2 regions of the Pseudoalteromonas sp. BDTF-M6 genome follow, and region 2 is predicted to be linked to the other one. Evidence: predicted binding sites of a transcription regulator. Region 2 holds the regulator's gene; the other holds the start of a gene.

Region 1 (7,906 bases), on a different contig from region 2:
CGGTCAGGTAGGATGATAGATAACAGCGCCCTTCGGCCATAATACAGAGGCTGCCGTAGGCAAAAACTTCCAGCTCGACGGGACAGTGCCGCGCTAGCTGTCTAATTTGGTGAATGGATAGCACCCGGGGCAACACCACTCGCGACACATTAAAACTATCTTTAAGTAATGCTATCGCCCCCAGGTTGGTCGCCGAAACCTGCACAGAGGCATGCAGTTCCACTTCAGGGTAACGAGTGGAGCAGTATTCCAACATGGCCAAGTCGGCCACGATGAGCACATCGGCACCGAGCTCTACGGCGCGATCGATCGCGGCTTGCCATAACCGTGTTTTATCAGGATGAGCGAACGTATTAATAGCAATGTGTAATCGTCGTTGATGACGACGAATATATTCAACCCCCATCTCTAATTGCTTGGGCGAAAAATTAAGGCCCGCAAAATGGCGTGCGTTGGTTTGATCTTTGAAACCAATATAAACCGCATCGGCGCCATTATCGACCGCCGCTTGCAATGATTTATAGCTGCCGGCAGGGCACAATAATTCCATGTCTTAACTCCGTGCTTATCAACATAAAGTAACGCCCAGAATAAAGGCCTGACCCTGTCAAAGCTTGATCTAGATTAAGCTTGCGCGGTCTCTACCTATTCATCGCCAATGCCCATGTTTAGCTTACCCATTGTGTATTAGCTATAGGCGCACTCCCTTATCATGCAGCACACCTAGATGGTCCTGCATCCCCTTTAATGCCACTTTTTACGCCCCGGATCCCAACCCATAACGGCAAACCTAATTATCAACCAAGAAACTGCCCTTATGTTGATTTGGATTAACACCTTTTAGAATAAAAAAAATAAAATAAGACATTGATTTATAAGAGGTTAACGAATGAAAAACTACCTAGAAAGCAGTATTAAAAATGGCTTAGCTATACTACCTATTATGGGCAGTAAACTACTGGCAGCCATGCCAAATGTGGTGCAAAAAGCCCCTTTACAACAAGTGCTTAACTATGTTTTCCGAGAGGAGTTGGGCACCGGCGAGCTTGAGTTTCTTGCCGGGCGCATTTTGAGGTTAGAAGTCACGGATTTACACCATTGTTGGTACATAGGCTTGATTCAAGGGTCGTTAAAAATCATTGAAGGGCCACACTTCGACGTTGAATTTAAAGGCCAACTTAATGACTTTATCCGATTAAGTGCAGGCAGAGCCGACCCGGACCAATTGTTCTTTAATCGTCGTTTGGCTATCGCCGGTGATACCGAGCTTGGCTTAGAAATTAAGTCCTGCCTGGAAAACCTAGACCCGCAAAACTTACCTAAACCGCTGCATTGGCTGAGCCAGAGCCATTGCAATCTATTAGAAAAATATGGATTTGACCTATGACACAGTTAATTAGCTTTTATTTCGAAGCAGATCACAAACGTCTTGATGCGCTGTACAACCAGTTTATAGCTCAACAGGGCACAAGGCAGGCTAGCGCATATTTTCATGCCTTTAGACAAGGCTTAGAGCAGCATATTCGCTGGGAAGAAAGCGTGTTATTTCCATTTTTTGAACAAAAAACAGGGATGAATCAAGGACCAACAAGGGTAATGACCATAGAGCATCAAGAAATCGTTGCGCTTAATAGCCAGATAAGTGAGCAACTGGAGCATCAGCAACCCATAGCGCCACTGTTGCACCGCCTCGAGTCGTTATTAAGTGAACATAACGACAAAGAAGAACAGGTACTGTATCCAATGCTGGACCAACGCAGTAGTGAGGAAGAAAAAGCCGCTTTGTTTCTACAGATCACCCAGCTATGAACAGGGGCTAGGCCCCTGTTACGAATGAGGAGCTAGCCAAGATGATAATGACGGCGGCTGTGCTCTTCACGCCTTCCTTTAGAAAAGGCTGAAACACGCTTTAAATAACCGATAACCCGAGTGCCATGATCAATGTCCTGACTGCCGCATTGTTTACAGCTATAACGCGTGTCTTTATCTATATATTCGCAGCTGTTGCAAATAGTGCATTTCACATTCACACAGAAGTAGTTACAGCCTGTGCGTGCAGAGATATCGAGCAGCTTGGCGTACTGCTCAATACTCAGACGCTCCGCTAGATTTAGGTGCAATGCCGAACCACCGTCAAGATATTGCACCATTTCTTGGCCATGCAAAATAAACTTATCCAAATGATTAAGCTCATCATCTTCGACCACATAGAAATACGAGTTATAGCAATCACGGGGAACGCTATAACCATCGTTACGGTCCCATTTTGCATTTTTCACTCCCAAGTTTTCTGCTGGCACAAACTCGGTATTGAATAAATAACCATACTCTTTACTGGCCGCGCGATTAGCCTCGTAAATCACCTGCAATTGCTGGCGAACAAAGGACTTATATTGCTCATTGTTACCCACTTGCAAGCCCTGGGCTTCTGCCGCTTCAACCATGCCATTTATCCCTATGGTCAAATATTGCTTATCCATACTAATGAAACCAGCGTCATAGACACTTAGCATATGGCTCTCAAGGTAGTCTTGCATCACGCTACGATAAGCCACCTGATACTTATGAATTTTTTCTACCTCAACGGACAATTCTCGCCCATCTTGTATCAGTCGGTTCATATTAAGGGTAATAACATTGATAGAGCCCGTAGAAATACCACCGGCGCCTAAGGTGTAGGAAAACGTATTGTCGTTGATTTCATTGCGTAAACGACAACATGAAGCAAGAGAATCTGGGTTATCGGATTGATAAATAAAGAAGCCATTACCAGCCGCCAGCTGCTCGGCACAAAATGCTTTAAACGCTTGATCTCTGACTTGCCCTTCGTGCGTTAGCATCGCCGCGGTGATCACCGGAAAGGTCAAAATGGCTTTCTCACGCTCCTGATTGAACCAACTCATGAAATAACGCTGTAACTTTTCAACTGACTGCCAAACAGGGGCGCTGCCATCAGGAAAAACAAAATGGGCAAACAGGGCATTAAAATAACCCTCATCATATAAGGAGATATTCCAAAATACACTTTGATAGCCCCGTGCCGCAGCTGGCTGGTTTAGTGCATAAACGACATGCTGTAAATGGTTGGCTATCTCCTTGGTGTGGGTTTGTAGATATTCATCGCCCAGATCCTTACGGGCGAAATAGTCGAAATAAGTTAAAAACTCGACCGTCGCAATGGCACCAGCAAACTGAGCGCTGACCGCAAATACCAGGTTTATAAAGGAACCACAAAAAGAAGCGAGATGTTTAGGTGCCCGAGACTCACCACCGAGCTTGGTTAAACCATCGAGCAGAAACGGGTATAAGGTAATGGATGCACAGTAGGGTTTAAGACTGGTTTCGTCATGGACATAAATTTCATGCTCTTCTATCTGCCTGACATATTCCTTAGCCAATTGTGCATCAAACAAGTTCGCGATTTTGTGTGTGATAGCGGCTCGATTTATCTGAATAACGTAATCTTTGCAGGTTTCCGCCTCTAAGGTAGCAATATTTTTACTGGTCACATTGGCATTACTATCGAGGGCCGAACCATCGGCGGCGTTGGCTGCGCTGCAATAACGCGCGATAAAGGCCAGTTTTTCGTCAATTAACTCTGCGGGTAACTTTTTCATTATCAGGTCCTTATAAATCTATAGTTGAGAGATTGATGTGAACGCAAATCAATAAAGCGTTGGTTGGTTGTTGGGCTATCTAGTCCCCCTAGCGCCGCTTTCCAGGGACCCGTTTTAAGGTAAGTAAGTACCGACTTAAGCTGCTCACCAATATTATCAGCCCCGGTATAGAGACAGGTTTTAAGGCCCTGAGCACGCGCAATTTTTAACATGCGAAAGAGTGTTTGCGGATGCCATTCGCCACCAAAAAACAGTACGCAGGTAATCAGCCCCTGATACTTTAATAGCAGTTCGTTAAAGCGATCTTCACTCAGTGGCGTGCCATCGTCTGCATTCCACGTCGCTTTACTGTGACAACCCTTGCACCCTATTGGGCATCCACTAACGGTGAAGGCCAAAGACACTTCATCTGGCACCTCTTGAAAGACCACCTGGGGATAAAATACGTTAAACATACTATATATTGTGTTTTTTATTTTATTTAACACAATATATAGTCTCGCGCGGCGATTAAACAATACTCAATAGGGGGTAGGCTGGTGCTGAAATTATGAGAAGTGAAGAACTAAACGAACGAGGTTCCACTGTAGTTAGGAACAAAACATACTAAAAAGGGGGAAGCCTCACTTCCCCCTTTTTATTCCTGTGGTTAATGAACGACCCCATCTATTGGAGTCGAGCCTCTGTCGCTTAGGGCACTGCAGCGACTATATCCGCCTTAGTGGTGCCAATGATCGCCAACAGTTCATTTCCCTCTGCCTCAGGCACCTTATGTTTGGCAAGAATCTCCTTAAAAACCTCAACCATGCGTGCCCATTCCTTGTCGGTAATATTCAAATGGGCATGGGCTGTTTTCATACTACGCCCCTGGTATTTGCAAGGCCCACCGGTAACCTCGCATACCATGGCGGTGACGTGATACTTAAGATAAGGCGCCGGCACGCGATTTCTCGCTTCATCTATGGCCGGGTTGGCATTAAGCACCTGATCAGGCATTAAGGCATCGATAAAATCACTGACTACCACAGAAATAGGCGCCAGTCCCCCAAGGCGTTGGTAAAGTGTCGCCGCTTGCTCTTCATTTGCGGCCTTGGCCGCGGTACTTGTCAGGCTGAGTGTAATGATGAACACTCCCCAGACGGCTAAGGTATGAATGATCTTGTTCATTTTGTATCTCTCTTTGAAATTTTCTGCCCATTAAAAAGCCTAGCGCAAGCAAGCATTTTGTCAGTGTTCAATTTAGATACAACTTAGGTTCACACTTCAATTTTATGTTCTTGATAGAATTGGGCTTTTAGGACGACGATGAACCCACCCTATGAAGAAATCCTACGCCGGGCAGACCGAGTACAAACATCACCGGATGGGTGTAATCCCAGCAACTGCATTAAGGTTGCCGGCAAGCTAAAGGCTGTAAGAGCGCACTATTCCTTCTGTCATTAGCGGCTTAAAAAAGCGGCAAGCGTCCTCTGAACTATGAGAAGGCTTTATACTTGGACAGCGTCTTACAGAGAAAACGCTGATATCGCTGAAAGACGCGAGCTCAGAGGGATGCAAAAAAGCGCTTTACTGAAGACACACCGCCAGTAAATAAAAAGCCAGCAAGAGCTGGCTTAACGGTGAGCAAAACCAGCATCACACGGTTTTGCTACTAGGGACTTAGGAGAGATGATTTACGGGCTAGTTAGCATGCATTTCGATCGGATTTTGCTGGCGATCAAAAATCACATAATTAGCAATATTTTGTCCACTGACCAGATCATTGGTCATTTTATTTAAATAAGGCTCGGCATCTTCACTGCTCGGGGCTTTTCCTAATACGCCGCTGAGGCTGGCGATGAGCATAAAGTCCCACTGCGCAGAAATACCATCAGCCTCTTGGCATAATGACGAAAAATCCTCGATTTCACTCGGCAGTTTATCGACACACATGGTTGGCGTGAGGGTTCCTCGGGCATTTTTTTTGCTTTTGTTACTTTGCTCCGCTTTGGCAAATAAGAATAACAGCCGCTGCGGATCGGGCTGTTCCTTGGCATAGCTAAGTAGATCACTAAACTGACTAATCATGTTGGTTCTCGAATGATTTTATTTAAGCCAGTGTAACCGCTGACTCGCTCTAAGCTATTCCTCTTAGTGGGTAGAAACGAAGATGGAAAGTGGGTAGTAACTACATACAACCACCACAGCTGCCGCAACGCCAATCCTCGGCGTCGACGGCTTGGTAGAACCAACGCATATGCTGCTCATCGATGGGGATATGATGGGTAATAAAGAGCTCACTGAGCCAGTCTATATTGGCCAAAATCCAGTCATCTTCCTGTAAACCCTCGCTAAACTCGGGATCATCGTCAAAAATGGGATCATAGACTCCCCATGTGCCCATATCCCGTTCCCCTTGTATGTCGGCGAGTGTTAATGGCAAACCTTGATAGCTGATTTGCCAATGCCCTAGACACAAAGTATGCCCTTGCGCAGTCCATCGTGCCGAAAATGGGTTAGTCATTGGCTTCTAAAGAACAGCAAAGGGATGGACGAATATCCGGTCGCTGCCCTCGCTCTGTGGGCTGCAAGTTATACAATTCTGACAGCGTAGTGGCATTGGCAATGGTCACATTTAAGTCCTTGAGCAAGCCATCACAAATACTATAGATGGCGCCGTGTATACTCACTTTTTGACCACGCTGCCAGGCATGAAGTATGGATTTGCTTTTTGCTAGGTTGACCACTTGGGCCATAACATTGAGTTCGCACAACCGGTTAAGCCTCTGATCACGAAAGCGCAGCGCCTGTAATTCTTGATAATGCGTATAGTAGATATCCTTGATTGATCTTAACCAGCTGTCGACCAAACCATGCTCTTTGGTGTCCATCGCCGCTTGCACTCCACCACAACCATAATGGCCCGTAACAATAATGTGCTCAACTTTCAGCACCTCTACCGCATATTGCACCACCGACATACAGTTATAGTCCATGGGATGCACCAGATTAGCGATGTTGCGATGCACAAAGAGTTCACCCGGAGCTAAGCCGACAATTTCATTGGCTGGCACCCGTGAATCAGCACAACCTATCCACAGGTATTTAGGAGTTTGTTGCGCCGCTAAGCGTTCGAAAAACAGGGGGTCCTGAGCCTTTTTATCAGCAGCCCAAAGACGATTGTTATCATATAAGTCAGCCAAATGACACATACCCCCTCCCCTGTTACTGCATCAACGGACTGTCGTTGGCGACAAAGTTAAACCCTTTGATTTGAGCTTCATCGGCCAGGTGCTGAATGTATTGAGCAATGGCTTTGTGCTGCACCTTTTCATCCAGGTAAGCCGCAATTTCATCTTTCACCATGGTATAGGGCAATGCCTTGCCTTCCACTTTACGGGCGACAAACACCACGTGATGACCATAGCGCGACTCCACCGGGTAATGGATCAAACCTTCGCTGGCTTTAAACAAGGCCTTTTCAAACTCAGGGACCGTTTGCCCCGAACTCACCTGGCCTAAGTTACCGCCTTGCTCTTTGGATGGGCAATCTGAGTGCTGCCGTGCCAGATCTGCAAATCCGTTGTCACTTTCTGCTAATTGCGCAATAAGAGTCTGCGCCAGCTCTTTAGACTGCTCCCGTTGCTGTAAGTCTTCTGGATCTGAACTAATGAGAATGTGCTTCACTTCCACAAGAGGCGAAGTGCAAAACTTGTCGCGGTTGACCTCAAAGTAGCGTTCACACTCTTGTTCTCCGGCCTTTGGAGTCACGACTTCGATATCAATCAACTGCTCTATGACGGCATCGGGACAAACTTTTTGCTCTTTATCGATCAGCTCTAAGGTCATTGCGCGCTGGCGCAACAGTTCGCTGAACACTAATGCTTCGGTCGCCTTAATCATCGCATCTCGACGTGAAGCTGCGGGGTGGTACTGCACCTCACCGTCAATGTCACTGGCGGGAATTTTAATATCGTTGACGTAGACGTCAGGGGTGTTGGTAAGACTCATCTCTACTTCCTCCGGGTGTGGAACCGGGGTAACCCCGGTTCAATGCTGTTAACCTTTTTGTCTTACAACTTGGTAGTTTCGACGCAAATAACGCCCAGGAAGACTCCAAATATGCACCAAACGACTGAATGGGAATAACACCAGTAAGGTTAAACCAAAGAAGATGTGTGCCTTATAGATAAAGCCAACACTGGCAATGGCTGCACTGGCTGCGGTCAGGTCAAAGGTCACTATATTTTGCGCCCAGGCCATCATTTTCAGCATCTCCGAGCCATCGAGGTGGGCAAAAGAAAACAAGA
Region 2 (7,906 bases):
CAGTTCCTTGACCGCCTTATCAAGCACGCCATTAACGAATTTATGGCTGTCATCGGCACCAAATGTTTTTGCCAATTCAATGCCTTCGTTAATCGCCACTTTATAAGGTACGTCTTCACGGAATTTTAACTCGTAAGCGCTCAGACGTAGAATGGCTTTCTCTACCATATCAATGTCTTCGTATGGACGTGTTAGGTGCGGAGCTAAAATGGTGTCCAACTGTTTAAAGTTAACGGCCACGCCACGTGCGAGATCTTTAAAATACTCCACATCGACCTTAGATACGTCGTTCTCAATCAACATATTCTGTTCGATGTCGGCAATGGCATTGCCACTCATTTGCCAAGAGTAAACGGCCTGGAGGGCCAATACGCGCGCTTTGCGTCTAGCTGCTGGTTTCACTGTGAACCCTTAAATTTTGTCTAAAACATTAACCATTTCTAGGGCACTTAGTGCAGCTTCGCCACCCTTGTTGCCCATTTTTGTACCGGCACGCTCAATGGCCTGCTCGATGCTTTCCGTGGTTAATACCCCAAAAGCAACCGGTACATCGTATTCTAGCGATACTTGCGCCAGACCCTTGTTCGACTCACCGGCAACCAGGTCGAAATGTGGTGTGCCACCACGAATAATTACGCCCAGAGCGATAATGGCATCGTGCTCGCCTTTAGCGGCAAGGCGTTTAGCCACAAGCGGTAACTCAACGGCGCCCGGTACATAAACCACGGTGATGTCGTCGTCACTGACGTTGCCAGTGCGCTTTAACTCATCCACCGCGCCATCAAGTAGGCTGCTGCCAATGAAGTCATTAAAACGTGAAATCACGATGGCAAATTTTTTGCCCGGTGCAAACTTGTTACCTTCAATAATTTTCATCTATAAACCTTAATTGATATTGCCAACGCGTGATGCGGGGCGAACTAGGGGTATCGCAAAATTGCCGCGCATCATACCATAACTGAAAAAAAATAGCTGCTTATTCTGGCTGTACGTAATCAACCACTTCAAGGTGGAAGCCCGACAGCGCGTGATACTTCTTCGGCATACTCATCAAGCGCATCTTGGTAATGCCCAAATCCGCTAAGATTTGTGAGCCAATACCTACGGTACGCGATGTGCCTTGAATCTTACGATGATTCGCCTGCTTACCCTCGTCTTCCATAGCAAACGCCTTCACCATGGCTTCGATGTCTTCGCTGCACTCTTGTTTGCCTAAGATCACCAAGACCCCGCCCTGCTCGGCGATATACTTCATGGCCTTGGAAAGCGTCCAGCTGCGATCGGCACCGCGATCGGAAAGCAGAATATCGTTAAAGGTGCTTTGCAGATGTACACGCACCAGAGTTGGGTCGGTAATTTCGCCCTTCACCATAGCGTAGTGCAACTGGCCGTCGATGGTGTCCTTGTAAGTCACCAGCTCAAACTCGCCATGTTCAGTCGGCAGCTTACACTGCGCCACCTTCTCTATGGTGGTTTCATTAAGGTTACGGTATTCAATCAGATCGGCAATGGTGCCCATCTTAATGCCGTGCTCTTTGGCGAACACTTCCAGTTCCGGGCGACGAGCCATGGTGCCATCCGGATTAAGGATTTCCACAATCACGGACGAAGGCTCAAGACCCGCAAGACGAGCTAGATCACAGCCTGCTTCGGTGTGACCGGCTCGAGTTAATACGCCACCCGGCTGCGCCATAATCGGGAAAATATGACCTGGCTGAACTATGTCTTCAGCAACCGCGCCTTTGGCCACGGCGGCCTGTACGGTACGGGCACGGTCGGCGGCGGAAATACCGGTTGTCACACCCTTGGCTGCCTCGATAGACATGGTGAAGTTAGTAGAGAACTGAGCGCCATTGTTTTTAACCATCAGCGGCAGGGCCAATTGCTCGCAACGCTCCTGTGTCAGCGTCAAGCAAATCAGGCCTCGGCCATAGGTCGCCATAAAGTTAATCGCATCAGCACTGATGTGCTCGGCGGCAATAATCAGGTCGCCTTCGTTTTCACGATCTTCATCGTCCATCAAGATGACCATTTTGCCATTTTTAATGTCTTCGATGATCTCCGCTGCGCTATTCAAACTCATATATTGCCCATTATGTGTTATTTGATAAATCCAGCCTGAATGAGCAGGCTTTCGGATACTGTTGATTCTGCTTTCGGAGCTTGCGCTCCTTGAATAAGGCGCTCCAAGTAACGCGCTATTTGATCGACCTCGAGATTGACCTTAGTGCCAACCTGAAATTCGGCGATCGTTGTTTGTGCCAGCGTGTGCGGCACAATCGTTAATTTAAACTGGTTACCGTCGATTTCATTGACGGTCAAACTGGCGCCGTCGATGCACACCGAGCCCTTGTAGGGAATGTACTTCATCAGCGCTTCTGGCGCCGCCAGCCAATATTCGATGGCGCGGGCATTAGGGCTGACCTTAACCACCTCGGCGATGCCATCCACATGGCCGGAAACCAAGTGTCCACCCAAGCGCGAAATCGGCTGTAGAGCCTTTTCTAAATTGACCCGCTGGCCACGCTGATAGTGCGCAAAACGGGTCAGTGACAATGTCTCTTTTGACACATCGGCACTAAAGCCATCGCTGAATTTTTCGGTGACCGTTAAGCAGACGCCATTGGTGGCGATGCTATCGCCAAGCGCCACATCACTCATGTCTAAGTTGTCACTTTGTACGCGCACGCTAAGGTCGCCATCAACCAAGGTGAGGGAGCTGAGTGTGCCCGTTGCTTCAATAATGCCTGTAAACATGGCTATTCTACTCTAAGTTGCTCTAAGGTAAGGCGAATATCCTCACCAATTGGGGTCATATCGCTAAAGTGCATGGTCGGCACCTGCGCCATTGCCGTAAATGGGCCCATATTTAACAGCCCTTTGGCATCGCTGCCCATTAATTTTGGCGCAATATAAACAATGTAGCTATCAATGAGTTGCTGCTGTGCCATGGCACCAGCCAGGGTCGCGCCCGCCTCTAGCCAGACGGAGTTAATTTCGCTCTGCGCCAGCTGTGCAAGCAAGGCATCGAGATTGACCTGGCCATTTTCAAGGCCATCGCACACCAACTCGGTTACATTGTTGGGCCACACGGGCGGTTTATCAAGCTCTTTGGGGTTAACACCTGCTGTGCTTGAGCGCACTAATAATATCTTGCCTGGCTGTTGAAAAAGCGCAAGATCCGGAGTCAGCCGATAACGGCTATCTAAGATCACCCGCAGCGGTTGACGCACCTGTGGCAACACATATTCGCTACGCTGGCTGTCGTCTAGGCGCACATTAAGCTTGGCATCGTCCATCAACACGGTATCGGCACCACTTAAGATGGCACAGTGCTGGGCACGCAATAGGTGAACATCTTTACGCGCCTCGGGGCCGGTGATCCATTTACTCTCACCATTGGCCAGAGCGGTTTTACCATCGAGGCTGGCGGCCAGCTTACAGGTGACATAGGGACGTCCGCTGCGCATGCGTTTTAAAAAGCCCAGGTTTAACTTCTCGGCTTCTTCACCAAGCAAACCGGATGCGACCTCTATGCCCGCCTCGGCGAGCATCTTCATGCCGCGGCCACTGACCTGCGGATTAGGGTCTTGCATGGCGCAGATCACTTTCGCGACCTTGGCCTTGATCAGGGCGCCGGCACAGGGGCCGGTGCGACCGGTATGACTACAGGGCTCAAGCGTAACATAGGCGGTGGCGCCTTGGGCATTATCACCCGCCGCCGCCAAGGCGTGCACTTCGGCGTGTGGAGTACCCGCCTGTTGGTGAAAACCTTCCCCTATTACTTGGCCATTTTTAACCAGAACACAGCCGACATTGGGATTGGGTGTGGTGGTGAATCGACCTTGATAAGCAAGCTCAATGGCTCGGCGCATATAGCGCTTATCGTCCGCACTGAAGGTCATCTTAATCTCCTAGGCGGGCGATTTCTTCACCGAATTCACGGATATCTTCAAACGAGCGATAGACGGAGGCAAAGCGCACATAAGCAACCTTATCTAAACCTTTCAGCGCTTCCATAATGCACTCGCCAATCAGTTGTGAACTGACTTCACGTTCACCGGTGGCGCGAATTTGTGACTTGATTTGATGCACCACTTCATCGACTTGTTCTGTTTTTACTGGTCGACGCTCTAACGCGCGGTGCAGGCCATTTTGCAGCTTGTCTTCATTAAAAGGCTCACGGGAACCATCACGCTTGATCACGCGCGGCATCACCAACTCGGCTCCTTCGAAGGTGGTAAAACGTTCGTGACACTCATTGCATTCGCGACGACGACGAACTTGGTGGCCACCACCGACCAGGCGTGAATCAATAACCTTGGTGTCTTTAGCGCTGCAGAAAGGACAATGCATAGTGAATGGGATTCCTGTAGATAACAAAAAGGCCGCAAAAATTGCGGCCTTTATCATACACAAATGTTTGTGTAATAGCTATTTCACACTGTTATGCGTAAACAGGGAACTTAGCGCAAATCGCTTTCACTTTTTCTTTCACTTGTGCCTGAACATCTGTGTTGTCGATGTTATCAAGTACGTCACAGATCCAGCCCGCTAGCTCTTTCGCTTCGGCTTCTTTGAAACCACGACGAGTGATAGCCGGAGAACCGATACGTAGACCCGAGGTTACAAACGGTGAACGTGGATCGTTTGGTACCGAGTTTTTGTTTACCGTGATGTTGGCATTGCCAAGAGCGGCATCGGCATCTTTACCCGTGATGTCTTTATCGATCAAATCAAGAAGGAACAGGTGGTTGTCGGTTTTACCCGATACTACCTTGTAGCCGCGCTCTTGTAGTACTTCAACCATGGCTTGAGCATTAGCAACAACTTGCTGCTGGTATGCTTTAAATTCAGGCTGCAGTGCTTCTTTGAAAGCAACCGCTTTAGCTGCGATTACGTGACATAGAGGACCACCCTGGCCACCTGGGAATACGGCGCTGTTTAGCTTTTTGTAGATCTCTTCATCGCCACAGTTAGACACGATTAGACCACCACGAGGACCGGCTAGCGTCTTGTGCGTTGTGGTTGTTACCACGTGTGCGTAAGGCACTGGGCTTGGGTATACGCCAGCGGCAATAAGACCGGCAACGTGAGCCATATCAACAAACAGGTAAGCACCTACTTTGTCGGCGATTTCACGGAAACGTTTCCAGTCAACGATACCTGAGTAAGCAGAGAAACCACCGATGATCATTTTCGGCTTATGCTCAAGCGCTAGCGCTTCAACCTGATCGTAATCGATTTCGCCGGTTGCTTCGTTAAGACCGTACTGGATTGCATTGTACATCTTACCTGAGAAGTTTACGTGTGCACCGTGAGTAAGGTGACCACCGTGCGCCAGGCTCATGCCTAGTACCGTATCGTGTGGCTGAAGAAGTGCCTGGAAAACAGCAGCATTTGCTTGCGAACCGGCGTGCGGTTGTACGTTTGCGTACTCGGTGCCGAATAGCTCGTTAGCACGGTCAATGGCCAGTTGCTCAACCACGTCAACATGCTCACAACCACCGTAGTAACGCTTACCAGGGTAGCCTTCTGCATATTTGTTGGTTAGTTGTGAACCCTGCGCTTCAAGTACGCGTGGGCTACAGTAGTTCTCAGAGGCGATTAGCTCGATGTGCTCTTCTTGGCGAGCTACTTCTGCGTTCATCGCATTGGCTAATTCTGGGTCAAAGTCTGCAATGTTCATGTTACGTTCTAACATGCTGTCTCCTAGGTGCAACGTGATTGTCGATATGAAAGGCCGCTATTGTACGCGTAAACGGCGCGTTTGCCTATTGGCTAAGGGTGAGGTTATTTAAACAGGGATTGAATTTTTTTCACAGCCCTAAAAGAATGATATTTTTTAATCTCACACATAAATATTTTAAATAAAAAATAAGAAGTCCATTTTTATTACTAATGAAAAAAGCGACTCTTTAGAATTAAAGCCGGTAATTTATCGCTGTGATCGATTAAGCGCCCGGCAATCACATGGACTACCCCCTGATGATGCTCCACCACCCCTTTGACCTCCAACAGACGCGCCGTTAAAAACGCCTTCTGCTGTGCCTTGGCGGTGGCCAGCCAAACCACCACATTAATATTACCGGTATCGTCTTCCAGGGTTAAAAAGGTCACCCCCGCGGCACTGCCCGGCGACTGGCGTCCGGTAACCAAACCGGCGATGGTGACACTGGCGCCATTGCGACATTGGCTTAATTCGGTGGCCTTCTTAGCATTGATAAACATCCCTTGTTGGCGTAAATAGGTTAACGGGTGCGCTCCCATGTTCACGCCCATGCTGGCGTAATCTTCCAGGGTATCCTGTATGCCACTGGGCGCCGCTAAGGCAGCCTGTGTTTCTTTCCCTTCGACGGCTTCCTGCTCAGCAAAAAGAGGTAAACGCTGCTGCTTATCCATTATGTGCCAGCGGCTGTTAAACCTGTCCTTGGCAATGGCCGCCAGGGCATTGCTGCTGGCGAGCGTTTCCAGCTCCCCTTCGAGTAAGCCATGGTGATACAGCTCGCTAATGCTGTGATAGCCCGACTTGGGGCGCTGCGCAATCAACTTGGCTGCACTTTGCGCACTGAACCCCTTGATACAGCAAAAACCCAAACGCACGGCGAAGTGCTCGCCCTGGCGTATTACCTGGTGCTCCCAGGCGGAGTGATTTACATCCACTGCCAGTATGTTTATATCGTGACGCCGAGCATCCTGCACCAGTTGGTCGAGAGAATAAAAGCCCATGGGTAAACTGTTGGCCAAGGCGCAAAAAAACACCTCAGGATAGTAGTATTTAAGATAGGCCGATACATAGGCCAAGACCGCAAAACTGGCGGAGTGGGATTCGGGAAAGCCATACTCGCCAAAGCCGCAAATTTGCTGGTAGATGCGCTCGGCAAATTGATAATCATAACCGCGCTGCAGCATGCCATCGATCAGTTTTTGTTTGAACTGGGTGAGCTCGCCGTCACGTTTCCATTTGGCCATGGCGCGGCGAAGTTGATCGGCTTCGCCGCCACTGAATCCGGCGGCGACCATGGCCACCTTGATCACCTGCTCCTGGAAAATAGGCACCCCGAGGGTGCGTTTTAACACCTGCTCCACCTGCTTGGAGGGATATTCCACCGCTTCATCACCATCGCGTCGGCGTAAATAGGGATGCACCATGTCCCCTTGAATCGGCCCGGGACGGACGATGGCAATTTGGATCACCAGGTCGTAATAACAGCATGGCTTTAAGCGCGGCAGCATACTCATTTGCGCCCGCGATTCGATTTGAAACACGCCAACGGTGTCGGCCTTTTGCAGCATTGCAAACACCTGAGGATCATCCCCTAGGCGGGTAATATCGGCAATGCTCAGTGTATGCTGATAGTGCTTTTCTAATAGCTTAAAGCTACGTTGAATGGCGCTCAACATGCCCAAGGCCAGCACATCAACCTTAAGCAGCTTCAGGCTTTCTAAATCGTTTTTATCCCACTGGATCACGGTCCGTTCGGCCATGGCGGCATTCTCAACGGGCACCAGCTCATGCAGTGGTCCTTCGGAGATCACAAAGCCACCCACATGCTGCGACAGGTGCCGAGGAAACCCTTTGATTTCATCCACTAAACGGAAAAAGTGTTGATTGATGGTCGCCTCCGGGTCGAGACCAAGCTGGATCAGCTGCGCCTGCCATTGCTCGCCACCATGGCGGCGATTGAGCTGCTTAATGTAGTAATCGAGCTGAGTATCACTAAAACCAAGGGCCTTACCCACATCGCGCATGGCACTTTTTAAGCGATAGGTGATCACGGTCGCGGCCAGGGCGGCGCGCTGACGACCATATTTTTGATAAATGTATTGGAACACTTCCTCTCGCCTTTGGTGTTCAAAGTCGACATCAATATCCGGCGGCTCGTTACGCTCTTTGGAAATAAAG

What was found. Region 2 encodes NrdR, which represses ribonucleotide reductase genes. Its sites were predicted from a motif close to AAACACNANATNTNGTGTTT; they were not measured.
Region 1: a site for NrdR is predicted at 4,100-4,119, ahead of nrdG (anaerobic ribonucleoside-triphosphate reductase activating protein). Genes of this name have one in related genera too.

Annotation. Positions count from the first base shown of each region.
Region 1 is NZ_JAGXTQ010000003.1:582,136-590,041, forward strand. It holds gene ubiU (ubiquinone anaerobic biosynthesis protein UbiU) at 1-550, opposite strand, end outside; gene ubiT (ubiquinone anaerobic biosynthesis accessory factor UbiT) at 890-1,387, shown strand; gene KD147_RS09770 (hemerythrin domain-containing protein) at 1,384-1,809, shown strand; gene nrdD (anaerobic ribonucleoside-triphosphate reductase) at 1,842-3,617, opposite strand; gene nrdG (anaerobic ribonucleoside-triphosphate reductase activating protein) at 3,620-4,072, opposite strand; gene KD147_RS09785 (group I truncated hemoglobin) at 4,308-4,784, opposite strand; gene KD147_RS09790 (ribonucleotide reductase subunit alpha) at 5,298-5,684, opposite strand; gene KD147_RS09795 (PM0253 family protein) at 5,785-6,120, opposite strand; gene can (carbonate dehydratase) at 6,113-6,808, opposite strand; gene KD147_RS09805 (peptidylprolyl isomerase) at 6,822-7,607, opposite strand; gene narI (respiratory nitrate reductase subunit gamma) at 7,656-7,906, opposite strand, start outside.
Region 2 is NZ_JAGXTQ010000004.1:15,666-23,571, forward strand. It holds gene nusB (transcription antitermination factor NusB) at 1-402, opposite strand, end outside; gene ribH (6,7-dimethyl-8-ribityllumazine synthase) at 412-876, opposite strand; gene ribBA (bifunctional 3,4-dihydroxy-2-butanone-4-phosphate synthase/GTP cyclohydrolase II) at 977-2,083, opposite strand; gene KD147_RS09995 (riboflavin synthase) at 2,101-2,757, opposite strand; gene ribD (bifunctional diaminohydroxyphosphoribosylaminopyrimidine deaminase/5-amino-6-(5-phosphoribosylamino)uracil reductase RibD) at 2,760-3,905, opposite strand; gene nrdR (transcriptional regulator NrdR) at 3,907-4,356, opposite strand; gene glyA (serine hydroxymethyltransferase) at 4,448-5,704, opposite strand; gene KD147_RS10015 (error-prone DNA polymerase) at 5,899-7,906, opposite strand, start outside.